One region of the Marinobacter sp. EVN1 genome, then DNA from elsewhere that is predicted to be linked to it. Evidence: predicted binding sites of a transcription regulator. Region 1 holds the regulator's gene; each other region holds the start of a gene.
The links. The regulator FliA, encoded in region 1, starts transcription of late flagellar genes. The targets are predictions, from matches to a motif close to CTAAAGTTTNNNNNNNNNNNGCCGNTAA.
Positions count from the first base shown of each region.

Region 2: Q674_RS33115 (methyl-accepting chemotaxis protein) is a predicted target of FliA. The motif match lies at 7,718-7,745, and genes of this name have one in related genera.
Region 3: flgM (flagellar biosynthesis anti-sigma factor FlgM) is a predicted target of FliA. The motif match lies at 5,509-5,536, and genes of this name have one in related genera.

Region 1 is NZ_AXCB01000070.1:165,429-175,154, reverse strand. It holds gene Q674_RS38050 (protein-glutamate methylesterase/protein-glutamine glutaminase) at 1-226, opposite strand, end outside; gene Q674_RS38045 (chemotaxis protein CheA) at 260-2,383, opposite strand; gene Q674_RS38040 (protein phosphatase CheZ) at 2,402-3,187, opposite strand; gene cheY (chemotaxis response regulator CheY) at 3,209-3,592, opposite strand; gene Q674_RS38030 (RNA polymerase sigma factor FliA) at 3,753-4,496, opposite strand; gene Q674_RS38025 (MinD/ParA family protein) at 4,529-5,341, opposite strand; gene flhF (flagellar biosynthesis protein FlhF) at 5,415-6,728, opposite strand; gene flhA (flagellar biosynthesis protein FlhA) at 6,784-8,958, opposite strand; gene upp (uracil phosphoribosyltransferase) at 9,182-9,726, shown strand, end outside.
Region 2 is NZ_AXCB01000023.1:320,600-330,325, forward strand. It holds gene Q674_RS33095 (DUF2339 domain-containing protein) at 1-390, opposite strand, end outside; gene Q674_RS33100 (sensor domain-containing diguanylate cyclase) at 522-1,460, shown strand; gene Q674_RS33105 (substrate-binding periplasmic protein) at 1,601-2,344, shown strand; gene Q674_RS33110 (M66 family metalloprotease) at 2,598-5,429, shown strand; gene Q674_RS33115 (methyl-accepting chemotaxis protein) at 5,480-7,621, opposite strand; gene Q674_RS33120 (hypothetical protein) at 7,848-8,702, opposite strand; gene Q674_RS33125 (NAD(P)H-binding protein) at 8,766-9,443, opposite strand; gene arfB (alternative ribosome rescue aminoacyl-tRNA hydrolase ArfB) at 9,541-9,726, shown strand, end outside.
Region 3 is NZ_AXCB01000012.1:186,341-196,066, reverse strand. It holds gene Q674_RS25960 (isochorismatase family protein) at 83-613, shown strand; gene Q674_RS25955 (cupin domain-containing protein) at 635-1,303, shown strand; gene Q674_RS25950 (hypothetical protein) at 1,361-1,726, opposite strand; gene Q674_RS25945 (LysR family transcriptional regulator) at 1,847-2,746, opposite strand; gene Q674_RS25940 (CheR family methyltransferase) at 2,781-3,608, opposite strand; gene Q674_RS25935 (chemotaxis protein CheV) at 3,644-4,573, opposite strand; gene flgA (flagellar basal body P-ring formation chaperone FlgA) at 4,759-5,466, shown strand; gene flgM (flagellar biosynthesis anti-sigma factor FlgM) at 5,594-5,920, shown strand; gene Q674_RS25920 (flagella synthesis protein FlgN) at 5,928-6,398, shown strand; gene Q674_RS25915 (hypothetical protein) at 6,470-7,213, opposite strand; gene Q674_RS25910 (peptidylprolyl isomerase) at 7,418-8,026, shown strand; gene mnmC (bifunctional tRNA (5-methylaminomethyl-2-thiouridine)(34)-methyltransferase MnmD/FAD-dependent 5-carboxymethylaminomethyl-2-thiouridine(34) oxidoreductase MnmC) at 8,032-9,726, shown strand, end outside.

The sequences.
Region 1 (9,726 bases):
TGGGATGTTTGCGCATGATCTCGCGCACGGCAGAGATGCCGTCCATCACCGGCATCTCGTAATCCATGGTGATCACATCGGGGCGCAGTTTTTCTGCCAGCTCGACACCTTCCCGCCCGTTGGTGGCGGCGCCTACCACTTTAATCTGGCCCGAGGCCGTCAGGATTTCCGTCAGCCGTTTGCGAAAAAAGCCCGAATCATCCACGACCAGGACAGAAACTGTCATCCATTTCTCCTACACAATCCCGGAAATTCCTGCTCAGCCGTAGTGCTGCAGGAGGCTCGGCACATCAATAATCAGGGCGATACGGCCATCACCGGTGATGGTGGCGCCGGCCATTCCTGGCGTCCCCTGCAGGGCCCGGCCCAGAGGTTTGATCACCACCTCTTCCTGGCCAATCAGCTGATCAACGACAAAGCCGACCTGTTTGGTCCCCATGGCCACAATCACCACGTGCGCATTCTCCGGCTCGCCCTGACCTGCCGCACCGTGCACCAGCCAGCGCTTGATGTGGAACAGTGGGAACACTTTGTCCCGCACGACAATGCACTCTTTGCCGTCGACAATGTTGGTCTTGGTCAGATCCAGGTGGAAAATCTCCACCACATTCACCAGCGGCAGCGCGAAAGACTGGTCACCGAGCATGATCATCAACGTTGGCATAATGGCCAGAGTCAGCGGCACCTTGATGATAATGCTGGTGCCCTTGCCCTGTTCGGACATGATATTGATCTGCCCATTGAGCTGGCCGATCTTGGTTTTCACCACGTCCATGCCGACACCCCGACCAGAGACATCGGAAATCTGGTCCTTGGTGGAGAAACCGGCCGCAAAAATCAGATTGAAGCATTCGTTATCGGTAAGGCGGTCTGCCGCATCCTGATCGTACAGGCCCTTCTCGACCGCCTTGCGGCGCAAGACATCAGGATTCATACCGGCTCCGTCGTCGACAATGGACAGCAGAATATGGTCGCCTTCCTGCTCCGCCGACAGAGTCACGGTTCCAGCGCGAGGTTTGCCGGCCTTTTCCCGTACGTCCGGTGCCTCGACACCATGATCCACGGAATTTCTCACCAGGTGCACCAGGGGATCGGCCAGAGCTTCAACCAGGTTTTTATCCAGGTCGGTTTCCTCACCGTGCATGACCAGATTCACTTCTTTCTTCAGACTGCGGGCCAGGTCGCGCACCACTCTGGGGAAACGGCCGAAAACTTTCTTGATCGGCTGCATCCGTGTTTGCATGACGGCAGCCTGCAGATCCGTGGTCACCACATCGAGATTGGCCACTGCCTTGTGCATGTGTTCGTCTTCGCTTTCGGAACCCAGACGCTGCAGGCGGTTACGCACCAGCACCAGTTCGCCCACCATGTTCATGATGTCGTCCAGGCGCTTGGTATCAACCCGAACCGTGGTTTCGCCCGCTGGTGCGGCCTCACGGGCAGGTGCAGGGGCCGGCTTGGCAGCGGCCTTGCTCTCGGCTTTGGCTTCCGCTTTCTTTGGTTCCGGGGCTGGTTCGGCCTTGCTTGATGGAGCCGGCGCAGGCTTGGGCTCACCTGCGGCAGCCCCCGCGCTTGGGCCTGCACCCTTGCCATGCAGTTCGTCCAGCAGGTTCTCGAATTCGTCGTCGGAAATCAGATCGGCGTCACCGGATGATTTCTCCGAGCCACCGCTGGTGTCGATATCTGCCTTGGGCGCTTCATCTTCCGCAGGCGCGCCGGCAAACTGGCCCTTGCCGTGGAGTTGATCCAGCAGGGCCTCAAATTCATCGTCGGTAATCTCATCACTGTCTGAGCCGCCGGCGGATTCTGCCGGGGTGCTCACCTGCTCGTTGCCGACCGGTTTCTGGCCATCGGATTTTTCATCCGCCAACGCGTCCAGCAGTTGCTCGAACTCTTCGTCAGTGATATCGCCCTGATCCCCTTGCTGTCCGACATCCGCAGACGACGGCTCCTGTGCCGGGGTTGGTGCTTCCACCGCCGGTGCATCCTCGGACTCGGGTTTGGCGAGTGCATCCAGAGCTTCAATCAGTTCGTCCGGCGCGGGCGTCGGTTCTTCCCGGTTGCGGACTTCTTCGAACATGGCATTAACGTTGTCCAGCGCCTCCAGCACCACGTCCATCAGGTCCGGTGTTACCTTGCGCTTGTGATTCCGGAGAATATCAAACACGTTCTCCGCAGAGTGGCAGCAATTAACCAGTGCCTCCAGTTGAAGGAAGCCTGCGCCCCCTTTCACGGTATGGAAGCCACGGAAAATGGCGTTCAGCAGATCGCTGTCATCGGGATGCTGCTCCAGATCCACCAGCTGCTCCGACAACTTTTCGAGTATCTCGCCGGCTTCTACCAGGAAGTCCTGCAGGATCTCTTCATCAGCATCTAACGCCATGCGTCACCCTCTTTATTATCAGAATCCGAGACTGGACAGCAGATCGTCCACATCGTCCTGTCCCGAAACTACATCTTCCCGCTCATCGGCCTTGATCTGGGGCCCTACCCCTTTTTCGGCCGATTCTTCTTTTTCTTCAATCTGATGCACTGTGCCGGTCAGTTGATCAACGTGGCTGGCCATCACCACCAGACCAAGAAGGTTGTCTTCCACCTCTTTCACCAACGCGGTGACCTTCTGGATAACCTGACCGGTAAGATCCTGAAAATCCTGAGCCAGAAGGATTTCCGACAGGTTCTGGTACAGACTGTCGGAGTCTGTCGTCAGGCCAGCGAAGAACTTGTCGATGCGACCGTAAAGCTCCCGAAACTCCGCAGGCTCCATTTCACGACGGCGCAGACGCTGCCACTCATCCCGCAGGGCAACCGCTTCATCCCGCATGGCGTGAGCCACCGGCATGCTTTCCTCAACCAGATCCATGGTGCGGTTCGCCGCCTGGCTGGTCATCTGAACCACATAGGCCAGACGGTCAGAAGCGTCGCTCATCTTCGACAGCACTTCTTTCTGCTCGGCATTACGCGGGTCTATCTGGAAGTTCCGGATTGCCTCATGGAGGCTGCGGGTCAGTCGCCCCACTTCCCGATACAGACTCTGATCGCGAACCTCGCTCAGTTCATTGATCAGGGTCATCGCCTTGGCATAATTCCCGGCGTTTACATTCTCGGCCAGGTCGGAGGCCTGCTTTTGAAGCTTCTCCGCCACCTCCGGATCAAGGCCCTGATGGTTCTGTTTGGTATCACTCATGGCGAGCCATCCGACCTCTGGTTACTGGATTCGTTCGAAGATTTTCTCGATCTTTTCCTTCAGCACGGCTGCCGTGAAAGGCTTGACCACATACCCGTTCACCCCGGCCTGAGCCGCAGCCACGATCTGGTCCCGCTTGGCCTCTGCCGTTACCATCAGAACCGGCAGGTTCTTCAGGTTTTCATCAGCACGGACAGCCTTCAGAAGGTCAAAGCCCGACATGCCGGGCATGTTCCAGTCAGTCACCAGGAAGTCATACTTGCCGCTTCGGAGCATGGGCAACGCGGTGTTGCCATCGTCTGCTTCATCCGTATTGGTGAAGCCGAGATCTCGCAGCAGGTTTTTGATGATGCGTCGCATTGTGGAGAAGTCATCCACAATGAGAATTTTCATGTTCTTGTCCAATGGGACCTCCAGTCAGTAACACCCGGAATTCATTCAGCCTTTTGGAAGTCTAGCAGGCTGCTACCTTAAGCGCTTATTGTGTGGTGTTTGCGCACGTTGTAAAGCATCGTTTACCAAAAGCTACACAGCTTGCTGAAAGAGAAACACAGCACCTGGCCGATCAGTCGTTGTCACCATCCCGCCACTCGGCCAGCCGGCTGCGAAGTCGCAACGCCGCCTGGCTGTGAATCTGGCTTACCCGGCTCTCACTGACCCCTAGCACCGCACCGATTTCCTTGAGGTTGAGCTCTTCCTGGTAATACAGGCTCAATACCAGCTTTTCACGCTCAGGCAACTGCTCAATGGCGTCTGCGAGACTTCGCTGGAAAGCGCCTGAAGCAATACCGTCCAGCGGATTATCACTCGCTTCTGCTTCTTCTATCGGCAGCTCGCCGGATTCATTGAGCTCATCAAGACTAAAAAGTCTACCGCTGTTAGCGTCGGCGAGTGAGGCATGATACTCGTCCAGACCAATGCCAAGCTCTTCAGCTACTTCGGCATCCTGGGCCTCGCGCCCGGTACGATCTTCCACCTGCTTGATAGCACTGGCGATTCGCCGGGCGTTGCGATGCACTGAGCGGGGCACCCAGTCGCCTTTGCGGATCTCATCCACCATGGCGCCGCGGATGCGAATCCCTGCGTAGGTTTCAAAGGTGGCACCTTTGCCGGAAGAATAGCGCTGCGCGGCCTCCAGCAGTCCAATCATACCGGCCTGCATAAGGTCTTCCAGCTGCACTGATGGCGGCAGCCGGGCCATGAGATGAAGGGCGATTTTCTTGACCAGCGGCGCATGCTCTTCAATCAGGGCTGAAGGGCTCCTGGCGCCGGCCTGATGGTAAATTCCCAGATTTTTCGCCAATGTCATGTATCCGGTTTTCTTGTAGGACTGGATTCAGATCAGACTTCGACGAGCCGCTCCACGAAGAATTCGAGATGCCCCCTGGGAGAGGACGGCAAAGGCCAACTGTCCACTTTTTCGGCCAGAGCCCGGATAGCCAGCGAGGCTTTCGCCCTCGGATAGGCATCCAATACCGCTTTCTGTCTTTGGACGGCTTTCTTGACGGCCTCGTCGTAAGGCACGATACCTACATATTGTAGTGCCACATCCAGAAAACGCTCGGTGACCCGGGTCAGTTTTTCAAACAGATGGCGGCCTTCCTGCTCATTGCGGACCTGGTTTGCCAGGATACGGAAGCGGTTGGTGCCATAATCCCGGTTCATCAGCTTGATCAACGCGTAGGCATCGGTAATGGAAGTAGGTTCGTCGCAGACCACCAGCAGAAGTTCCTGCGAGGCCCTGAGGAAGCTGACCACCGATTCAGAAATACCTGCGGCGGTATCCACAATCAGAACGTCAATCTGGTCGCCCAGCTCACTGAAAGCGTTGATCAGGCCGGCATGTTCCATGGCGCTGAGCTGGGTCATACGCTGAGTGCCGGAGGAAGCCGGTACAATCTTGATACCACCAGGGCCATTCACCAGCACGTCTTTCAGATCACAATCGCCGCTGAGTACGTCTTGCAGATTTCGATTGGCGGTAATGCCGAGCAACACATCGATGTTGGCGAGCCCGAGATCCGCGTCCAGCAAGACAACCCGGCGCCCCTTCTGGGCCAGGGCGATACCGAGATTGACCGAAACATTGCTCTTGCCGACACCGCCCTTGCCGCCGGAAACCGCAATCACCTGAACCGGATGTGGTCTGCTCATACTGTTATCAGTCTCTTACTACGTTCTTGTACGGGCACGCGTGCCGGTGTTTTATTCTGGTCGCCAACGAGGCTCAGGCACCTTCGGCGACTGTCTGTGCGCTCTGCACGGCCTTAAGCCGTTCTACGCCCAGGCGCACTAACGGAATGGCCTCCGCCCTCTGGAGATCTTCCGGTATCTTCTGGCCATCGGTGTACCAGGCCACCGGTAAGCTGGTCTCCATAACGAACCCGAGCGCTTCGCCCAGGGTCAGGGCCTCATCAATCTTGGTCATGATGCAGCCTGCAAGGTTTGCCATCTTATAGCAATGCCACACGGATTTCATGATACGTGGCTGACTGGTGGCGGAGACCACCAGATGTGTACGGATATTGTGATCGCTGCGAGCCAACTCCGCCAGTTGTTCCTGGTAACCGCGGTCGGCACTGGTCAGGCCGGCAGTGTCAATCAGCACCAGGTGTCGATCCGATAACTCATCAAGAATGTCATCCAGGGAATGGCTCTCATCCACCACACGCACGGGCACATTCAGGATGCGGCCGAACACGAAGAGCTGCTCATGAGCGGCCACACGATAGCGGTCGGTGGTCACCAGTGCCAACGAATCCGGACCATGCTCAAGGACGTAGCGGGCCGCCAGCTTGCCAATGGTGGTGGTTTTGCCAGACCCGGTTGGCCCGACCAGGGCATAGATACCGCCGGCATCAAGCCAGTCTTCGCGACCGGTACGAACGCCGGTCGCCAGCATTTTCAGTGACTGCTTCCAGCCGTCCTCCAGACGCCCGGCCCGGTGCCGACGGGACAGAGAGCCGGCCAGCTCCGCGCCCAAACCGAACTCCTGCAGGCGCTCGGCCAATCGTTGCTGAACTGCGCTGTTGCCGGTCGGCGTGGCAGTTGCAGCCTTACCACTGACCAGATCACGCAGAGAGCTGATTTCGGCACGCATACTGGCCAGTTCATCGGCATAGCCACCGGCGCCGGATTCGCTACCCGCAAACGGCTTTGCCAGCGCTTCATCACTGGGACGTGACGCCGGAAAATCGGCAGTCTCGAAAGACAAGGACGACGCCACGCCACCTGAGGCGCCACTTCCTGCGCGCTTTTCCCGAACCTCACGAATGCGACTGCGGGACCGGTTCAGCTCCTCTTCCAGCCGACGATGCTGCTCGGCCTGCATCTCTGCCAGCCGGGAGCCGTTGGTGGCTTCAACCGCCCTATCGCCAAGACGCTGACGCGCCATGTTTTCGTCGTAGTCGAGTGCCGTCACGATCTCAACACCACCATCAACCCGGCGGTTAGACAGAATAACGGCATCCGGCCCCATTTCGTGGCTTACCTGCTTCAGGGCCTCAGCCATGGACTGCGCAAAAAACCGTTTTACTTTCATGCTGTTTCATCCTCCCACCGGCAAGCACTCTGGCTCCCCGCGATGCTCCGTCGGTTTATTGACCCACAGAAGCGACTATCGTGATCTGTTTGTTATCCGGGATTTCCTGGTAAGAGAGCACATGCAAACGCTCTACCCCGTAGCTGGCAAACTTCGCCAGTACTGGCCGCAAGGGCCCCGAAACCAGCAGGATGGCGGGCTTGCCGAGCATTTCCTGGCGCTGCACGCTGTCCTGAAGGGATCGTTGCAGCTTTTCCACCATGTTGGGCTCAAGCACCAGACCAATGTCATCCTGACCGCCGGATTGTTGACTCTGCTGAACAGACTTCAGCAATAACTGTTCCAGGTCTGGATCCAACGTGATAACAGGGATTTCGGCGTCGTTGCCACAAATACTCTGAACAATCATCCGGCGCAGCGCCTGGCGGGCTACCGTGGTCAGTACTTTCGGGTCCTGACTCTTTGGATGCACGTTCACGATGGCCTCGGCAATGGAGCGCATATCCCGCACCGGCACTTCTTCTTTCAACAGGTTCTGCAAAACTTTCAACAGGATGCTGATGGAAATCGTGGTCGGCACCAGTTCCTCCGCCAGCTTGGGCGAAATCTTCTCCAACTGGTCCAGCCACTTCTGGGCTTCTTCGTGGCCAATCAGTTCATGAGCGTGTTTCTGCAGGATCTGATTCAGATGTGTCGCCACCACGGTACTCGCATCCACCACGGTGTACCCCAGGGTCTGGGCCTGATCCTTCCTGTCGGACTCAATCCAGATGGCGTCCAGGCCGAAGGCGGGGTCCTTGCCGGCAATGCCTTCAACTTTGCCAAACACCTGCCCCGGATCAATGGCCAGCTCCCGCTCCGGATGGATCTCGGCCTCGGCAATGGTCACGCCCATCAGGGTAATCCGGTAGACGTTCGGCATAAGATCCAGGTTGTCGCGAATGTGCACCGAAGGCATGAGGAAGCCCAGATCCTGCGAAAGCTTCTTACGAACCCCTTTGATCCGACTGAGCAATTGTCCACCCTGGGATTTGTCTACCAGCGGGATCAGCCGGTAACCCACTTCCAGCCCGACAATGTCCACCGTGGCCACGTCATCCCATCCGAGCTCGCGGGTTTCCCCCGGCGCCGGCAGTGCCTGCCCCTCGCTGCCCGGACGATCCGGAGAAATTTCCGCACCCTGCCGGGCCGCACCACCAGCCATGCCGCCGCGGCCAACAAAACCACCTTCATCCTCAACCGTTTGCTGCTGTTTCTTCCAGATAAACCAGGCTGCGCCAGCGGCCAGCAAACCAAGGCCGAGAAACGCGATGTGGGGCATCCCCGGAATCAGGCCAAGCAGAATCAGGATACCGGCCGCAATGCCCAACGCTTTGGGAGCGCTGAACATCTGCTGAATGATCTGGCCACCCATGTCCTGGCTGGACGTTACCCGGGTAACCATGATGGCGGCCGACGTGGAGAGCAACAGCGAGGGAATCTGGGCAACCAGACCATCACCGATGGTCAGCAGGGCATAACGCTCCATTGCCAGACCAAAATCCAACCCGTGCTGCATCATGCCGATAGCCACACCACCAACGATGTTGATAGCCAGGATCAGCAACCCCGCAACGGCATCGCCTTTCACAAACTTCGAGGCGCCGTCCATAGAACCGTAAAAGTCCGCTTCCTGAGCGATTTCCGAACGGCGTGACTTGGCCTCGTCCTGATTGATCAGCCCGGCGTTCAGATCGGCATCAATCGCCATCTGCTTGCCAGGCATGGCATCCAGAGTGAAGCGGGCACTGACCTCAGACACCCGGCCGGCACCTTTGGTGACAACCAGAAAGTTGATGATCATAAGGATGGCGAAAACCACCAGACCAACAGCGTAGTTTCCCCCAATCAGGACTTCACCAAAGGACTCGATCACCTTACCGGCAGCATCGCCGCCCTCATGGCCGTTCAGCAATACAATCCGGGTGGACGCCACGTTCAGGCCCAGCCGCAACAGGGTGGCCACCAGCAATACCGTGGGGAAGGAGGCAAATTCCATCGGCCGCATGGCGTACACACAGACCAGCAGAATGACGATGGACAGAGTGATGTTGAAGGTGAAGAACACATCCAGCAGGAACGCCGGCATGGGCAGAATCATCATGCCAAGCAGCCCCATCAGCATCAGGGGGATGCCGAGGTTCCCCCGCGTCAGGGATTTGACGTTGTTAAGGACTAGAGCTCTGTCCATGCCGGGTCTGTCTCCACGTATCTGTGCCTGCGGGCATTTTCCGGGTCGAAAATCTGACACCGGGGGTCGCTTTCCGGGTGGTATCGCAAGAACCGTACCAGCCCTTGCAAAATTTGACGTCTGAGCACCTTTCAACGCCTGACGCAGCGGCCCAGATACGGTATCCTTTCGCCATTTGCATTATCCCGATTCAAGCCAGAAACCCGAACACACAGGTGACCCCATGCCGATCCATGAAGTGAAGCACCCTCTGATCCGCCACAAGCTCGGCCTCATGCGCCGCGCCGACATCAGTACCAAAAACTTCCGAGAGCTGGCACAGGAAGTTGGCGCGTTGCTGACTTACGAGGCCACCAAAGACTTCAATCTTCAGGAAAAAACCATTGAGGGCTGGGCCGGCCCGGTCTCCGTGGAGCAGATCCACGGCAAGAAGGTAACCATCGTGCCCATCCTACGTGCCGGTCTGGGCATGCTGGACGGTGTCCTGAGCCTGATTCCGGTGGCCCGGGTGAGCGTGGTTGGCCAGATCCGCAACGAAGACACCCTCGAAGCGGAAACCTACCTGGAAAAACTGGTAGGCGAGTTGGATCAGCGCATGGCCCTGATCATCGATCCGATGCTGGCTACCGGCGGCTCCATGATTTCCACCATCGATTTGCTCAAAAAGGCCGGTAGCACCGAAATCCGGGCTCTGGTTCTGGTGGCTGCGCCGGAGGGCGTGGAAAAGGTTCTGGAAAAACACCCGGACGTGTCCATCTACACCGCATC
Region 2 (9,726 bases), on a different contig from region 1:
CCAGACCATCCAGTTGGCTTTGAATGCCGCCACGCCACGGGATACCAGAGCATCCGACCGATTCACGGGAACGGCAATTGCTGTGTCTTCCGCTGCCGGCTCCCGAGATGTCTCTGCGTCTGTCGTTTCTGCCACCGAACTTGCTGGCTCCCGCACGTACCCGACATCCGCCGGCACATCCGGGGTGGCCGGCGTCACCGGATCCGGCAGAGAAACCCCGGTATCGCGAAGCCTGGAAACCTCTGCCCGGAGGTCGGCGACTTCCCGAGCCAGATCCTCGACCCGGGAGGCGTGACGGTCTCTTTGCCGGAACGCCAGAAAGCCCAGAAGTGAGCCCAACGGCACCAGCAGCACGCCAGCTCCGATAACGAGAAAGAGTAATGCTTCCAATGGACGTTTCCTTGTCTTGTCAGTTGCGAAAGATCACTGTTAGTGACATAAAAGCAGTATTCTAGCCGCAAAGTCATGACATACTCGACATATCAGACCGTAGCCCGCGCACATCTCCGGGGGAACCAGACATGCCAGAACAATCCATCGAAATGACGCCGGACAGCTCTGTCTACAAGGCTCTGCTGGAATCCACAAAGGCGATTCCATGGAAAATCAACTGGCAGACCATGGCGTTCGAATACATCGGCCCGCAGATAGATGCATTGCTGGGCTGGCCCCAGGATAGCTGGAAAAGTGTCGAAGACTGGGCCACCCGTATGCATCCGGAGGATCAGGAGTGGGTCGTCAATTTCTGCGTCAAACAATCGGAGTGCGGCGTCGATCATGAAGCAGACTACCGCGCTCTGCATCGGGACGGTCACTATGTCTGGATACGTGACGTCGTGCATGTTGTTCGCGATGACAGTGGCGAAGTAGAAGCCCTGATCGGCTTCATGTTCGACATCAGCGAACGCAAGAAAACCGAGGAGAAGCTGATAGCCCTTCAGAAGAAACTCGAAGAGTACTCATTCAAGGATGGCCTGACCGGTTTGTCCAATCGACGGATGTTCGACACCGTTATTGAAGACACCTGGCTCAGCGCACAGCGCAACCGTCAGCCGTTATCACTGATTCTTCTCGATATCGACCATTTCAAACAATACAACGATTTATATGGCCACATTCAGGGCGACGAATGCCTGCGACGGGTTAGCTCCGTGCTAGCAAAAGCCATTAAACGCCCCAAAGACTTTGTGGGACGATTCGGTGGCGAAGAGTTCGTCATTGTTCTGCCGGAAAGCGATGCCGATGCCGCCGTGAGAGTGGCGGAGCGATGCATCAGTGAGCTGCTTCGTGAACAGATTCCCCATGCAGATAATTCGGCGAGCCAGTTGGTAACACTCAGCATGGGTATCGGTACCATTATTCCGTCGCAGAATGATTCACTAACCGAATTTCTGGCCACTGTGGATGGACGGCTCTACGAAGCAAAAGACGCAGGGAGAAACCGTATTGTTGCGGCCTGAATCACTCAGGACACAACGTTAACTAACCGCAACCACTGAAAGACACAAATGTAAAGCAGAGGAATCCGAGCTGCCTCATTGAACACCTGTTGAATATCATAGTGAGCTCCCAAATTCTCAACCGAAAACGGAGCATCCTCATGAAAGGGAAACTCGGACTTCTCGCAGCCATGCTGGTTCTGGCAGGCTGTGCCACTGCTTCCGAGCAATTGCGCGTTTACACCGAACAGTATCCTCCTTATAACATGACCACCAACGGTCAGCCCTTTGCCCATTCAGAATCCGAAATCACCGGCCTCTGCACCGATGTGCTCAAAGCTGTTCTTGAGAATGCCAAGGTCGACTACAGCATCAAACTGCGTGACCTCAGCTATGGCATGAACCGCGCCCAACGGCACGAAGACCACGGTATCTACTGCGTATCCAAGACAGACGAGCGGGAGCCTTTCTTTGAATGGGTGGGACCACTCTCCAGCATCAAGTGGACCCTGTTTGCCAAGCCCGGCTCCAGCATCAAACTGGACGATCTTGAGGATGCCCGTGATTACCGTATCGGTGGCTACAAGGGCGATGTGATGACGGGATACCTGGAAGACAAAGGATTCGACGTTTCCGCCATCACCAACAATGGACTGAATGCCAAGCGGCTGGAACAGGATCAGATCGATCTATGGGTGGCCGATGGCCTGGCAGGCCCCTACCTGGCCGCCGATGCCTCCGACGTGACCGGCCTTGAGGCAGTTCTTGTTTTCCGCGAAACCCCGATGTATCTGGCCATTAACAAGGACTCTGATCCCGACTTGATCAAAGCCCTGAATACAGCCTACCAGGCCATGCAGGAAAGCGGTGAGATAGACACCATTTCGCGTTCTTACGGGCTCTGATCAAGAGCCTGCGCGTCTTCCCCGGAACCCGAAACGGATTCCGGGGCTCCGCCCCTTACAACAGCCATCCAGCCCCTCAATCGCCTACCATAGACTCCCTCCTCAAACCAACCATCACAGACCTAACTGTGATGGACTCAATATTGTTACAGTTTTATTACAAACAACCGCTGTCCGGAATCCAGGACAAACCTCAGAATCCCCGCCGGAATTGTAAAAAGATGAAAAACAGGAAAACTCACAGGGATTCAAGATGTTTTCGAGCAAAACCGTTGTACTTGGATTAACCGGACTATTGCTTGCTGGCTGCGGTAGCAGTTCTTCAGACGGAGGCGATAGGTCCACTTCCACCAGTCGCACCCTTAACCTGCCCAATGCGGTTGCAGCGACAAGCTATGTGTTCCGGGCCGAAATCAACACACTCTCCGGGGATATCACGTATCAGGCCAAACAACTCCCGGAATGGGCCTCCATCGATCCGGCCACTGGCGAAATAACCGGAAACCCTGAGGCTGATGACGTTTCTGCAAAGGTGCCAGTTTCCATCCAGGCAACCAATGGCAAGCAAACCGTCACGCTGTCTGGTTCACTTCAGGTTGAACATACCGCAGCCTACCTGCCAACTGCTGCGCGGGATTTCTACTCACAGGATTTCGAAGGTAATAAAAGAGGACTCAGGAACGACCTCTCCGGCGGCGAACTCAAGGGTGAAGTCCAGTTTGTGCAAACTCACTCGGTCGCTCCAGCCAACAATTTCGAGCGCAATCAGGTTGACGAAACCCAGAGCAAATACATGCCGAGAATCACGGCGCTCAGGGATGCCCTGTTGTTGTTTGTTCCCCAACCTGGCCTCAACCCGACAACCGTTGATGTGGAAGTGAGTCTTCACGGCGAACCGCTCATGACCCTGGCCATGGCACACCCCAATGCTTTGCCTGAATCCGATGTGACCGGTTCCCGGGAAGTTCAGTATTCCACACAGGCCTGGTCGATCCGGCTGCCTTGGGACACGATCAGGAACGGAATGTCCCTTCGCTTTGTTGCCGATCGCGATTCGGACACCTCAGTCTTTGGGGACCTCCCCGCTGGCAATATCGACATTGGCGAAGCCTCTCAGATTGTTTTCCAGAGTATTCGGCTGGGTATGCTTACCGAACCAGGCCAGGAAAACGGACACTACACTCTTCGTGACCCAATCATGGCCGCCACCGACTACTTCCAGACCATGCCTGTATCGCGATTGGTCATGGGCAGCTATGCCGACGCGGTACTTGACCGCGTCATCATCAGATCAGGTGTCATTTACGACAAAGAGGCAGATGGCGCAAGCCAGGCTGAGGGCGGTGTCTATAGCGGCGATATGCGTGAGAATGTGGCCAAGTCACAGGTCAGTGTTGGTATCAACATGGCCAACTTTGGCTATACCAGCAATCACATGAACCAGAGCCACCCCCACGTATTCAAACAGATTACCAACCACCACGCCTGGGGCATGTATCAGAATGGCAGGGTGTCCCACGGGCTGAGCGGCGGTAACGGCATCGGAACGCTCTACGCCACCTGGGGTAACGAGGCCAGTCACGAGTGGGGGCACGCCTACGGGCTGGGGCACTACCCAGGCCAGGGTCTGACCGAGGACGGCCGCTGGGCAGTACACCATGCCGACAGTGGCTGGGGCTACATCGCACACCGGGATCGTATGCGCGCCAACCTGTTCGGTGTGGATGAATCAGGCGCCTACAATTTCAAGCGCGACGCCATGTCTGGCGGTTCAGACGGTGGGCCTTTCTCGGTCTACACGCATTACACCGGCTACTCCGCCCGCATAATCCAGAACGATGTGGCACGGCTACCAGTACCGGATACCAGTTTCCCTTCAGGTTACAAGAAGTGGAACACAACCACGGGGCAGTATGAGAACTTCAGCAGTTCACACCCTGCACCGGTAGAGGTTGGCGTTCCGGTGGCCACTATCCTCGGTGGCTACGATCCCGATGGAACAGCCGCTGTCATTTACCCGGTTTTCCACGGCAACTACGGCAACGTATTTGAACTGCCGAAGCCAGACCTGAGCGCTGGCGGCGACCTTTGCTGGGTGGAAGTCAGCAACGCCGAAGGCAATAAAAAGCAGGTGTCCGTGGCCTCGGACCGACACAATGCCAGCAGTGTCAATCAGCTGCATTTCAATCTGCACGCGGATTTCAGGCCGACCAGCGCCAGCTTGCTCTGTCGTCGGGAGGGCAATATCCAGACCCTGACACAAACAAGCTTTGACGGATCCATACCCGACCTGCCTCCGGTCGGCATAGTAGGCCAGGACATTGGCTATCAACAGCTGCGCGCACGCGAAATAGCCGAGATTGAAGTGTCGTTGATGGCGTTGGATGCCACTCAATTCGCGGTGATGAACGGTGAACTTGCGACGCTGGTTGCAAGCTATACCGATACTGAATTGCGGGATGAATTGTCGACAGAAGCCTGGCAGCGCCTTGAACAACTGAAGGAACAGGACGAGGCAACCCGAGAGATTGCCGTCATTCTCGAACAGGCCCGGCGCGCCAACGTGACAGTGTCGGAAACCCGGAGCCGGCTGCTTCGCGCCCTCACCGAAAACGGCTTGATTGACTCGACCGATGATCTGGTCCCCAGCGGTGACGTCATTCGCGGCAACAACCTGTTCTTCGATAGCAACCTTGATGAAGATGGCTATGTGGCTCTCACGCCGCTGCCTCAGGATCTTGCCAGTACGCCCCGTTGGACCATGGACCTGAAAGGCCGGATCCATCCAACGGCTACCCCCTGGGAATGCCTGACGCCTGTCAACGGCAGACTCGGACTGACTTTATGCCAGGCCGATAATGCCAACCAGCGCTGGCAATACAATGAGGAAAACCAGCAGTTGCGGAATGAGGGAAGCGGTCGTTGCCTGGACTACGCCCACCACAACACCACCCTGATCACCTATGGTTGTACCGGCAGCTGGAACCAGACGTGGTCTGGCGTCTCCGTATCACACAACCGACTGTTGTCCCTGCTGGACGGCGCCCTTTTGGCAGAGGTGTATGAAACGCTTTTGACGAATTGATTCCTGGGCCCACCGATTGGCCGGGGCCGAAGCGCCCCGGCCACTCTCTTTCAGGCATTGCTCACCTGAAACTGACCGGTCAGATTTTTCAGCTTGTTTGCCGACACGTGCGTCATCTCAGAACTTGCGGTCAACCCCGCGATCACCGCGGTCATGAAGCTTACGCTGTCAGCAACGCCACTGGTCTGGGCACTCTGAACAGCGTTAGTTTCCGCAATGCCCGAGATCGCCCGGAAGAGCTTGTCGACCATGTGATGCAGCTCTGCGTTGTCATCCGACGCTGCCCGGGCCTGAGCCAGACGGGTCTCCATTTCTGCCATGCCGTCTTCCATCGTGGTTACGGCGCGCTGAGTTTCTTCCCGCACCCGATACAGGCGCTCATCAATTTCCGTCGTGGCCTGGGCTGTCCTGCTGGCCAGTTGCCGGACCTCGTCGGCGACGACTGCAAATCCTCGCCCTGCCTCACCGGCCCGAGCCGCTTCTATGGCCGCATTGAGCGCTAGCAGATTGGTCTGGGCTGCAATGTCGTTGATCATTTCAGCCGCCTTGCCGATCTCATCCGTGCGTTCACTCGCGGCGCGGATACCCTCGGCCGAACGCACGATAACGTCGCGAATGCTCTCGGTTTCACGGCTGACACGGGCAAACTGATCTTTGGCGCGAGCCACCACATCTTCCATACTTACTCGCATTTCCTGCGCTGTGGTCGAGGCATTTTCGATTTCGTTCTGCTGCAGATCTGCGCCCTTCAGCATCTGCTCTATGTCGTGTACCACCTGCTGAATCTTTTCATCCGCCTGGCGGTTCTGACCCACAAGGTGTTCACTGGCGGAGCGGGATTCACCCGCAAGACTGATGACCTGCCCCACCATGCCGTCGAGGGTATCCAGAAAGCTGTTCATCCAGCGCGCGAGATCCCCGCTCTCATCCCGCTTGGTCTTGCCGACATCGAGACGCTGGCGCAGATTCCCGCCTCCTTCGGCAATGTTTCGTATGACATCCGCAAGTGATGACAGGCTATCTGCCAATGGTTTGGCGGAACTTGCCCGGAAGATGACAAGCCCCAGGAGCGCAACCATCGCGTTCACGGAGGCTTCCAGCCACAGGGGAGCACCGCTTGCCGAAACCGCTACGTTTGCTGCCCAGATAAGCGCCATAAGGACCCCGAGCCGCGCCGTCAGTCGATAGCTGACCGAACGTTTCCGATACACCTCCTCCAGGTCGCCTTCACACATCATGCCCCAACGATCAGGAGACCCGGGTAACTGGAAGGTCACGCCTTTGCCAATCACCGGTATGTGGCGATAGTCGGAATAGCCGGGGTACTTAACGTAGAGGTTTTCACCGCGGGCCATGGTTTCGCGTACCCCTGGGTGCAACTGCCCCGTAGCCGGGTCGGTGAAACGTATTTCGAACTCGGTGTGTTCCCGAATCCGTACTGTACCGAAGCCCGTACGGATTCCGTCTTTGAGGTTGTCACCGTGACTGAAGGTGGCGTCTTCAAACCGCGAGCGCGACAAGGCAACTCCCGGTCTGATCGACGGATCAAACTGACTGTCGATCATGAAAATGTAGTTGTCGCCGGACTCTTCAAAAATGTGCCCGGCTTCGCGCTGAATCAGGTCACTCATGACATCGTTCGGAACCCGGGCACAGACTGCCGCTGCCTGATTGCCAGCGAGAGCGACCGGCTGGTAGAACATCAGCGTGACATCGTCATGAAACCTGGAGGTTGTGGCACCAAGCTGCAAGGTGACCGGATCACTGTAGGGCCCGTGGAGAAACCGCTCTCTCACCCCTCGTTGCACGGCCGCGGGCATGAGACCTGCGGCTCCGGTTCTGCCGGTCACCGTCGAGGCGACAACAGAGCCATCTTCTCTCACAACGAAAAGCTCGGAGATTTCCCGGAGGCGCGTAACGGCCGAATCCAGCACCTCTGAAATGCTATCCTCTTCGCTACCCTCAAGCCGTGCCGCAAGCCCCTCAAGGAAGGCCCACTTGCCATTTGCCCAGTTAATCAGCGCTTCGCGACGGGTTTTCGCGATGCTCTCGAATATCTCTTCATTCGTTGCATATTGCTGGCGGTTCAAAAAACAGGACCATCCCATCCGCAACTTACCTGTGGCCCCAAACCAGGGCAACCAGCCCCGCTCATCGGATGAAAGGTTCATGGAATCACTGCGTAAAGTCATAGCGCGCCTTCCTCAATCGGTACTGCATGCCTGCACTACAACGATGTGGTGCAAACATACCTGCTTTCAGAAGGAAGCTAAGCAAAGAGCGGGCCTGAACCGGCGGACTGGTCAAAACCTGAAGGGAGGTAGCAATTGCCGGATTCAAAGGATGAGAGGGCGCACCATCGGGGTGCGCCAGCAAAAATACGCACCATGGAAGGGCAAGGAGCCCCCCCCCCTGAGCTCAGCGGGTCTTCAGATTCTCCAGAAACTCAGCCATTTCTGCTTGCATGTCGACAACACGTTGCCGCCATTCCGCCTTGTAGGCCGCAAACTCCTCGCTCAATTCGCTCAATTGCAGCTGGGCTTCGGCGGCGGTCGCGGTGCTCTCCGCAAGCGTTTTCAAGTTGGCTTCAGACAACTGCTCCCGCTGGTCTTCAAGCCTGATTACCGTTTCGTTCAAGGTACGTTTGTCCTGCGGCGTTGCAGATGGAGTAGATTCAAGCGCTTCCCGCAGGGATTCAGACAGCTCTTCCAGATGCTGGCTCAGCTGGTCACCGTACTCTTCAGCCAACGCCGACATATCTTCATTCATACTCTGGGCCTGTTGCTGCAACTCCCGCCCCAGCCTCTCAAGCTCTACCGCCATCTCATCGGATTGATTTGCCCAGCGACTCTTGAGATCTTCACCCAGTCTTTCCAGCTGCCCAACAAGACTTCCCCATACCGGGCCCTGTTTCAGGGCATCGCCGGTGCGATAATAATCCACCAGCCAGTCGTCACCTTTACGTACCAGATAGGTTAAGGACTCCGTGGCTTCGTTCCGGCCCTCCAGACCACTCAGGGTGGTGGTTACCCGAGCCAGATTGTCATCAATGACCACACGCCCCCACTCAATGCTCACGTTCTGCCATTGCTGTTCAAAACCATCGAACCCCGCTTCATCGACCAGGGTTGAATAATCTGCGGCCGCTTCAGCATCCTCTTCAAGTACAGCTTGCCAAAATGCTTCGGATACTTCCTGGGGCGATTCCGGGCGACTGCAACCTGTCGCCATGAGTACGGAAAACACCATAAAAGGAACAAGTACATATTTCATTAATCAACCTCATCGATCACCCGGGAACAGTGACCCGGATTTTACATCAGGTGAAGGACAGCATTAGCGACGATTGCCCATCGTTAAGATATCGTCGTACTCCCACACTCTCACCACTGCACCGCCCGAAGTGATTCCGCCAATGGTCTCAAGCTCGTTGACCATGGCCGACGCTACGGCTTCCGCGTCAATCGCCCGATATTTTCTCAGTGGCCCGATCAACGCCCGATTCGCAACCGGCATGACGGCCACACCAAGAGCCTCGGCCGTTCGAGCCTCCTTGCGCTGCCCCAGCAACAGGCTCGGGTGGTAGATCGCAAGATAAGGAAATTTCAGCGCCCGGACATTGTCCTCAAGCTCTCCTTTGACTCGATTGTAGAAAACCGGGGATTGCGAAGATGCTCCGACGGCCGACATCAGAATCAATGCCCGTGCACCGGCGTTACGGGCCATCTGAGCTGCCTTCAATGCATAGTCATGATCGACCTTGCGAAAGGCTTCTCTGGAGCCTGCCTTTTTAAGGGTCGTTCCAAGGCAACAGATCAGGACATCCACCTGGAAAGCGTCAGGCGCAGCCTCCATTGCATCAAAATCCATGAAGCGCTGCTCCAGTTTCGGATTTTCCACGACCATCGGCCGGCGAACCGGAGCGATCACAGTCGATATCTCCGCCTGCTCGAGGAGTTTCTCCACCACCATGCCTCCGGTCAGGCCGGTAGCGCCTAAAACCATAACTTTCATTCGGTGTCTCCCTGTGTTCATCGCTTCTGATTGGTTGCCGGATTGCGTAGGATGATACTCGTAAACATCCGAATCCGAGCTCTCAACACGTGCCACTATGCTGAAATTATCCAATGCCGTCGAACTGGCAGACTGGGAAATCCAGATTACGCAGATACGATCCCAGGGGGCAGGCGGCCAGAATGTGAACAAGGTTGCCTCTGCCGTTCACCTCCGGTTCGACGTCCTGCATTCCACCCTGCCGCCGTTTTACAAAGAACGTTTGATGGCATTGTCCGACCAG
Region 3 (9,726 bases), on a different contig from region 1:
ACGACGGCCTCGGGCATAACAAACCCGGGGTCCATGGCGTGTCCTTTCAGGAAACCCGCTCAACACGTTCAGGAGAATGACCATGCTGATGAAAGCCGACCAATCCACCCTGTTACTCATTGACGTTCAGGAACGGCTGATGCCCGCCATCAGCGAGGGCGACGCGGTTGCTGAGCGTTGCATTATACTGGCAACTATTGCGGGACTGCTTGGCGTACCTGCAATTGCAACTGAGCAGATACCTGAAAAACTTGGGCCGAATCTGGAAGGCGTTAAGGAGCTGTGCAACAAAACTCTGGAGAAAACCCATTTCGACGCCTGCCCGGACGGACTCATCGACGAATTGCCCGAAGGCCGGCAACACATTGTCATCGGGGGCTGCGAAACCCACGTATGTATGCTGCAGACCGCCCTGAGCCTCCTGGATGCAGGCTATAAGGTGTGGGTGGTGGCAGATGCCACCGGGTCCCGTAGCGAACTTGACCGGGACGTTGCCCTGGATCGACTGCACCAGAGCGGCGCCCGCATTGTTACCACGGAAATGGTGGCCTTCGAGTGGATGGTTCACTGCAAGCATCCACACTTCCGGGACATTCAGGCCCTGATAAAGTGAATGACAGAAGGTAGATACATTATGCTCAACATGGACTTTTCCCAGCGCGTTGTTATTCGCACCCACGAACAGCACTGGGTGCCCAGCCCCGCCGCTGGCGTTGAGCGCAAACCACTGGCCCGAGAGGAAGCGGAGCGGGGCCACGCCACCAGCGTTGTGCGCTATAAGCCCGGTTCCTCCTTCTCTACCCACGAACACCCTCTGGGCGAAGAGATTCTGGTGCTTGAAGGCGTTTTTTCCGACGAGACCGGCCACTATCCGGCCGGCACCTACATCCGGAACCCTCCAGGCAGCAGTCACGCACCGTTCAGTGAAGAGGGCTGCACCCTGCTGGTCAAACTCCATCAGTTCGACCCGAGAGATACCGCGACGGTCAGAATCGATACCAATGCCGGCCACTGGCTACCCGGCATTGGCGGCTTACAGGTTATGCCTTTGCACGAATTCGAGCATGAACACGTTGCCCTGGTGAAGTGGCCGCCAAACGAAACCTTTCAGCCGCATCGTCACTTTGGTGGAGAAGAGATCTTTGTGCTGTCGGGCGAATTCTGTGATGAACACGGCCGGTATCCCGCAGGAAGCTGGATTCGCAGCCCGCATATGAGCGAACATCATCCGTTTGTTGAACAGGAGACGGTCATCTGGGTAAAAACCGGCCACTTACCGGTAAACCACTCCCCTGAAACGTAAAAAGGGCCCCAGATGGGGCCCAAGAGCGCGTGCAACGCTGCTTGCTAGCGATCATATTCAGGACGCGTAACGCCCTTGCCACCCAGCGCCACCCAGCATTTCATCGCCGGCCCGCTCGTGGCCATTACCAGTGAGGTGTAATTCACCTGCCGGCACCGCGAAGACGTGATAGGCCTCAGGGCCGAACGGGTCAAGCGCGGTATCAATGTACTGGAACCGATCGGGAACCGGCTCACCCGACATTGCCACCCGGAACTGCCGTTCCACAGTAGGCGTGGTTACATTCAAAGGCTGCTGTACCCAAAGGAAGACCGCTTTATGCGGCACCAGATACTCGCAGCGCACCACTTCATAACCCTCTCTCAAGGTCAGGGTGGTAGGCTCTTTACCAGGCTCAAGTCTGAACTTGTGAATCGTTTTCATAGCTGCGCTCCTCTGGATACTGCGGAATACGATTCCATAATGGAGCAGTGCAGGCTTCGATAAAATAAGTTTTATTAAGCATAAACCATCGTATTTTTCGATGCTTTAACAGCTTGAAGCCTAGCGCTCAAAGATCCCCTGGCGAGCCTCGCAGATTGCCCTCACCCCCTCATGGGCCAGCTTTCGGCTTCGGGAGACCGCAAACAGCTGATCCGTCACCTCATCGAGCGAAGCAATCAGAGCCACCTGATACTGACGGCACACTTCATCCTGAATCATCGTAGGCGCCGCGAACACACCAAGTCCCTCCCGACCAAACACCTTGATAAGGGCGCTGTCATCGACTCGGGCAACCAGGTTCATTCGGACATTATTGAGATTGAACCAGTGCATCAGTTTCTCGAAATACGGCGCATCGGTAGCGTTCGCCAGTAACGGCTGGTGATTGAGCGAGTGAGGAAAGCCGGTTTTGAGCTGCTCCGCCAGTTCGGGTGCAGCAAAGAGACTGATGGTAGACCGGGATAGCGGATGAACCGCGAAACGTTCAGGAGATTCTGCCTGGGGCATTCTATCGGTCAGTACAACGTCGAGCTCCTTCCGCTTGAGGCTGAGAAGAAGATCTTCCGTCCGGCCGGTCCGGCATTCCAGTTGCACGGGCCGGTTCAGCTTCATCGCCGGGTGAAGGAGGTAATAGGCGATCAGTTTGTGGATAGACGCCGATATGCCCGCAGACAAGGAAAGCGGCCTGTGTTCAGGTCCCGCCCTCAGGGTTTCAGACAACTGACCGGTTAGCTCGAAGATCTCATCGGCATAACTGCGAACCATATGGCCGAGTTCTGTGAGCACCAGTTGCCGGCGCTCGCGGCTGAATAACCGGCCACCCACCGCGCCTTCAAAGGTCGCAAGCTGGCCACTGAGGGTCTGGGGTGCCAGGTCGAGCACCTCGCTGGCTCGGGCAATAGAGCCTTCGCGGCTAATAACCCAGAAATAATAGAGATGTCGGAGGTTCAGATTCTCCACATCGGTCCCCTACTCCGCATTGAACAGTTCCCGGCTATTTTTTGCGATAGATGATGCCAGGGTGACACTGGACCATTTCGTAGAGATTGGGAAGCCCGTTCAAAGACTCAGAAGCACCAAGAATCAGATAGCCTCCGGGGTTCAGAGCACCATGCAGCCGGGTAAGAATGTCCTTTTTCAGTTCCGCTGAGAAATAGATCAGCACATTCCGGCACATGATGATGTCGAACTTGCCAAGCATGTATCGATCCAGCAGGTTCAATTCCTTGAATTCCACCATGGACTTGATTTGCGGTCGAATCTGCCAACCACCGTTGGCCGAGGGGGTAAAAAAGTGCTTTTGACGCTCCGGCGACAGCCCGCGGCCGATGGCGATCATTTCATACTCGCCTCTCCGGGCAACCTCCAGCACGCTTTTGGAAATGTCCGTTGCCGTGATTTTTACATCCCGCAGCTTACCCGGCCGGGTACGGCGGAATTCGTCAATTACCATGGCTACGGAGTATGGCTCCTGGCCAGTAGAACAGGCGGAAGACCAGATTCTTAACGGCTGGAGTGAACTGCGCTCGGCAAACTCTGGCAAGAGCTTTTCCTGCAGAATCCGGAACGGATGGTTGTCCCTGAACCAAAGTGTCTCGTTGGTCGTCATCGCGTCGATGACCACCTCGCGCAAGCCTGCCCTTCCAGGCCTCTTTAATCGTTCCAGAAGCTCTCCAAGGGAATTCAGGCTGTTTTCTTCGAGAATGCGCCGAAGCCTGCTCTTTACAAGATACTGTTTGTTATCACCCAGCAGGATGCCGCACGCATCCTGCAGGAACTTTTTAAAGGCTTCGTATTCCTGGGGCGTTATGTCCGCTTTCATTGGATCTCTTCGTGGGTGAAACCATCAGCCGAGCATCAGTGCTGATCAATAATTTCCATTACTCGCTCGGCCAGCTCATCCGGGCTGAATTTCGCCATGAAATCGTCTGCGCCCACTTTCTGCACCATCGCCCGGTTGAAGACACCGCTCAGCGAGGTGTGCAGCATTACATACATTTCTTTCAGAGCCGCATCTTCTTTGATTCTGGTAACGAGGGTGTAGCCGTCCATTTCCGGCATCTCAACATCAGAGATAATCAGAGACAGGTGATCATTTGCGCGCGATCCATCCTGAGTTATCTCTTTGAGATACTGCAGTGCTTGCTTGCCATCGTTTTTGGTAACCACTTCCATTCCTATAGCGGTCAGGCAACGCTCGATCTGCCGACGAGCCACCGAAGAGTCATCCACCACCAGCACAGGCAGGTGGCCCGGCACACGTTCGGCACTCCTGGCAACCAACTCCTCCGTAACATCTTCCCTGAGCGGAGAAACTTCTGCAAGAATCTTTTCTACATCTATGATTTCTACCAGCTTATCATCAATCTTCGTCACCGCAGTCAGGTAAACATCCTTCCCTGCGCCCTTCGGCGGAGGCAAGATATCTTCCCAGTTCATATTCATAATCCGGTCTACGCCCGTTACCAGAAAGCCCTGGGTTTTACGGTTGTACTCGGTGATGATCACGAAACTGGTAGACAACTGCTCTTGCGGAATACCCGGCAGACCGATCGACATACTCAAATCAATAATGGGAATGGTCTCACCACGAATGTGGGAGACGCCTCTGACGACGCTCCGGCTATTGGGAATCGACGACAGTTTCGGGCACTGAAGAACTTCCTTAATCTTGAATACGTTGATGCCGTACAACTGCCGCCCCCGTAAACGGAACAGCAATAGCTCAAGCCGGTTCTGACCGACTAGCTGGGTGCGCTGGTTAACGCTGTCTAATACCCCTGCCATGATGCTTTACTCCTGGCGTGCCTATACCGGCATCAATATTGCTTTGACCTTTGCAAGGTGTTTTCAGGCCTGTCCAAGACAAATCTTTGACGCCTGCAAACCTGTTAAGGGTTAACGGCCCGACAACCCGAATCCTTAACGTGTTTCGACAAAATCCACAGATACAGACAGCATAGGACAAACCGGTGCGTATGCGAATCATCTTTTTGGCTGCATTGTGTCTATCACTGAGCCCAATCACTCTGTCTTCGGAGAGAACCAGTGCTGAAGCCATCCGTGACGCTGCCCAGACGTTCTTGGCAGAGTGGTCCAGAACCCTTGCTGCCGAGGGCTACACGAGCCGCTACGAAGTTGGCGCTATCGACAGCCGCATCGCCCTTGCTGCCTGCAACCAGGGGCTGAACGCCGAGTTTGCGGGCGATCCGCTACAGACCACCAGCCCGTCGGTCCTGGTTTCCTGCAGTGGTGAGCGCCCCTGGAGAATGTACGTTACCACCAGCGTCGAGGTTCACGGCCCTGCCCTGATAGCAGCCCGTCCCCTGGCGCGCGGAGAGCGCCTGACACCAGATCTGGTCACCGTAAATTCGGTGCAGATCAATGCCAGTCGTCGCGGCGTACTCACCCGCAAAGAGTCCGTTTCAGGCATGATGATGCGCCGCCCGGTGAACGCCGGCACGGTAATGACCCCGGATCTCCTTGAAGCTCCCAACGCGATTGAGCGGGGTGACCATGTTATTATCACCGCGCGCTCAGGCTCATTCTCGGTATCATCTCGCGGTAAGGCACTGGCGAGCGCGGGCGTTGGAGAACAGGTACTGGTGGAAAATCTCCGCTCGTCCCGGACAGTCAAAGCTCGTGCCGTTGGCCCCGGGCGGGTCGAAATTCCGATGTAAGGCGGCAAACAGCAAGAGCGGCAAATGTTTTCCGTTTTGTAACTAAAGTATGGCGCGGATTTGCCGTTAAGCAGATATAAACCCGAATACGCCACTTTCTTGTGGCCCCAGGCAAGCAGGTATTGATATGTCAGTTGACTTAAATGGAATTGGCCCCGGCCAGGTCAACACCACGCGCACCACGGCCGACAAAGCCTCAGGCAATCAAACGTCACAGGCACCCACAGGCGAGCAAGCCAAGGCCCAGAGCCCCGCTGCCCGTGGCGAGAACGTGAACCTGAGCAATCAGGCGAAAAACCTGAAGCAACTTGAGCAGAAGCTGGGGGACTACCCCGAAATGGACGATGATCGCATCGAACAGATTCGTTCTGCTCTTGAGAACGGCACTTACAAGGTAGATGCCCAGAAACTGGCCCAGAAAATGCTTGAGATGGATAAAAGCATTTTCGGGTGAGTAAAGCATGACTGCACATGAACAGTTGAAAGCGATTCTTCAGGAAGATATCCGCCAGCTTGAGTTGCTGGCGGAAGTACTCCACCAGGAAAAATCCGTGCTCTCCTCTGCGGATATCCAGCCCCTCCAGGAAATGACCAGCCGGAAAAACCAGATTCTTGAAGGCATACGCGACCGCGCCAAAAAGAAAATTCACCTGCTGGTGAATATGGGCTACAAGCCCAATGCAGGAGAGCCATCACGCTTCATTCGCGCCGCTGGCATGGATGAGCTGCACCAACTCTGGAAAGACGCCGACACCCGTCTGCGCGAATGCCAGGCCGTGAACCAGAACAACGGCCGAATTCTTGGCCACCTGCAAAAGCGCCTGTCACGCCTTACCGACATCTTCCGAGGTGCTTCCGCCCAGCAGAAGCTCTATGGTGCCAAAGGCCAGCAGACCAACGTCTCAAGCACCAATATTCTGGCCAGCGCCTGATACACCCATCGCTCACAGACAACGAAATGCCCGGAGATCTTCCGGGCATTTTTCGTTTCAGGGCAAGGTCTTCAACGCGTATAGATGGTCATCTGGGAATCCGGGTGAAAGCGGATATCGCGAATGCTGACATTGCCCATGGGTGGAGTCTGGCCGCCCATCACGCGAATATTATCCATCCGGATTTCCTCGATACGCTCGGGAAATGCCAGCCTCAGGCCTCCGTCTTCCTGTAGCGAGTAGCGAGGCTCTGAGTCCCGGTAATGCACACCCGTAATTGTAAGGTCTGAATCCAGAAAACTGAGCACCGGCACGAATACATTTGCCGCCAGCCTGATCCCTTCCACCACGTCGACATCGGGAGATTCTCCTGAGAGATCGTCCCGGGCGCTGGCGGGCATGGAAGACACGGCCTCCAGGCGCTCCATCAGGCCAATACCGCTTTGTGCAGACACCCCTGACATTTCCTCTTCCGAGAGGGGGGTGAGTCCGCTCCGCTCGTAGAGTTCGCCCGCTCCGGCGCCTATCTGCGCTGCATTGGTGTTGCTGGACGCCAGTGACACCAGGGGCTGAAATGGCAAGGTGACCATGGTAACCAGCGCTGCTGCATTGCGGTAACGCGACTGATGCTTGAGTACGCGGTGGAGTTCCCTCTCTGAGATCCAGCCGGCAGCAATTAACACCTCACCAAGGCGCTGCCCGGTTTCCCTCTGCGCACGAAGCCCTTCTTCCAGCTGACCTTCAGACAGGTAGCCACGATTGATCAGCAACCGGCCAAGCCGGGATTTCTCTTCAAAACCCTGACGGATTCTCACCAGATTCCTCCTGCAGTATCAGTGATCACCGTACAACCCGGCCCGGTATTCAACAGTCAAGTGAAGCGTAGCCCACAACCTCTGAGCGTGCTGTTCTGATTTGCCCTTAATGGCGTAATGATCTGTTAAGATCTGCACAAACTACGTAATAACCGGATTATCTCAGTATTCTGGTCACCACCTGTAACAGAGAGCTGCCTTGAAATGACAAATCCCGTAAAACTCGTCCCGATTGTGATGTCTGTCCTGTTTGCCTTCGTTGCCACTCTGCTGACCACCTCACCAGCCATGGCCCAGAACGAGGAACCGGCACTTCCTGAGGTCCGTTTTGTAACGACGGAGGGCCCTTTTGTGCTTCAGCTTCGGCCCGATGTTGCGCCCAAAACCGTGGAAAACTTTCTGGCTTACGTAAACAGCGGTTTTTACGATGGCACCATCTTTCACCGAGTGATTCCCGGCTTCATGGTCCAGGGCGGAGGATTCGATGAGAATCTTGGACGCAAAAAAACCAGAACCCCGATTGTGAATGAAGCCACCAGCACCCTGCCCAACCTTCGCGGCACCATCGCCATGGCCCGAACCAATGCACCGGATTCTGCCACCAGCCAGTTTTTCATCAATGTGGCCAATAATGATTTCCTGAACGCCGGAGTTCGGGGCCCGGGCTATGCGGTTTTCGGCAAGGTGACCGATGGCATGGGTGTGATTGATCGTATCGCAGGGGTCCAGACCGGCTACCAGCGCGGAATGGCCGATGTTCCCGTGAGCCCGGTCATCATCGAGTCCGCCGAAGAAATCACAAAAGACAACTGAGCCCCATGATCAACGACCTTCGTCCGCCGGCAATGGAACCGGCGGAGCTGATATGGCGAGACGGAGTGCCTGAATCAGCGCGCTTTGGCGACGTTTACTTCAGCAGAGATGACGGTCTGGCCGAAACCCGTTACGTGTTCATCGAAAGAAATGGACTACCCGGGCGCTTCGCGAAACTCGACAGGAACAGCCACTTTGTGATCGCCGAGACAGGTTTCGGAACCGGGCTCAACTTCCTGGCGACCTGGGCCGAGTGGCTGGCTCAACGACCTGACGATAAAGGCCACGCAATTCTTCACTTCATCTCGGTGGAACGTTACCCCCTGTCTCTGGCCGATCTGGAAAAGGCCCTGGAGAGCTGGCCGGGGCTGCAGCCCCTTGCACGGGAGCTGATTGACAACTACCCACCACTGATCAAAGGCACTCACCGCCTTGTACTTGGAGGCGGCGCGATCAGGCTTACCCTCTGTTTTGGCGATGTACTGGACGCCTGGAACGAACTGGAATTCGTGGCCGACGCCTGGTTCCTTGATGGATTTGCGCCGTCGCTGAACCCGGACATGTGGCTTGAAAAAGCCATTCATCAGATCCGGGCTCACAGCCAGCCCGGCACCACCCTGGCCACCTTCACCTCGGTCGGCAGGGTTCGTCGTGCGCTGGCAGATGAAGGCTTTGAGATGGCGAAAGTTCCCGGCTTCGGGCGCAAGCGGGAAATGCTGACCGGCAGACTGCCAACGTCGAAAGAGGTCACTGCCCCCACTGTCGGAACTGACCCCATCGTCATCATTGGCGCCGGGATCGCCGGTGCCGCTCTGGCTCGCAACCTGGCGGAACGGGGCGTTCCGGTGGTGCTTGCCGACCAGGCCAGTGGCCCCGGTGCAGGAGCTTCCGGTAATGACCAGGGTGCCCTGTATGTAAAACTCGGTGTCGAGTACAACGACCAGACAGAGCTCGCAGCCACCGCGCTTTGCTTCAGTCAGCGCTTCTACCAACGCTGGCAGGGCGAGTTCTGGTACCCATGCGGGTTGCTGCAGCTCGCAGCCACAGACCAGGAGCAGGATCGCCAAAAGCGGTTTCTGGAACGCAGCAGCTACCCCGAAAACCTGCTGGCTGCCGTATCACCCACAGAAGCTAGTCGTATTGCCGGCATACCGGTCCAGTGCGAAGGGCTATGGTTTCCGGGTTCCGGGTGGTTACAACCGGCCCGTGCGTGCAAAACGCTGATTGAGCACCCGCTCATCCGCACGATTTTCGGATTCAAGGCCGATACGCTGAGGTGGACAGACAACCACTGGGTCATTCAGGCCAGTGACGGGAGATCTCTCAGAGCCGCAAAGGTTGTGGTTGCTGCCGGCCATGAAAGCACTGCCCTCGCGCCTGTACCTGAGGGTCAGTCGCTGCGCCTCAAGCCCATTCGCGGACAGGTCACTCGTATACCCGCAGACGGCTGCCGGTTTCCAGACGTAGTCATTTGTGGCACCAAATACCTGAACCCCGCTTATGACGGCAGTGCCATAACCGGTGCCACATTTGATCTTCGCGACGATAACCCCGAACCAACGCCCGAGGGACATCAGGAAAACCTGGACCAGCTTCGGGAACTGCTGCCCTCCATAAACATCTCAGAGCACATACAGGCAGAACACCTGGAGGGACGCGTCGCATTCCGCTGCGCCACACACGACTATCAGCCGGTGGCA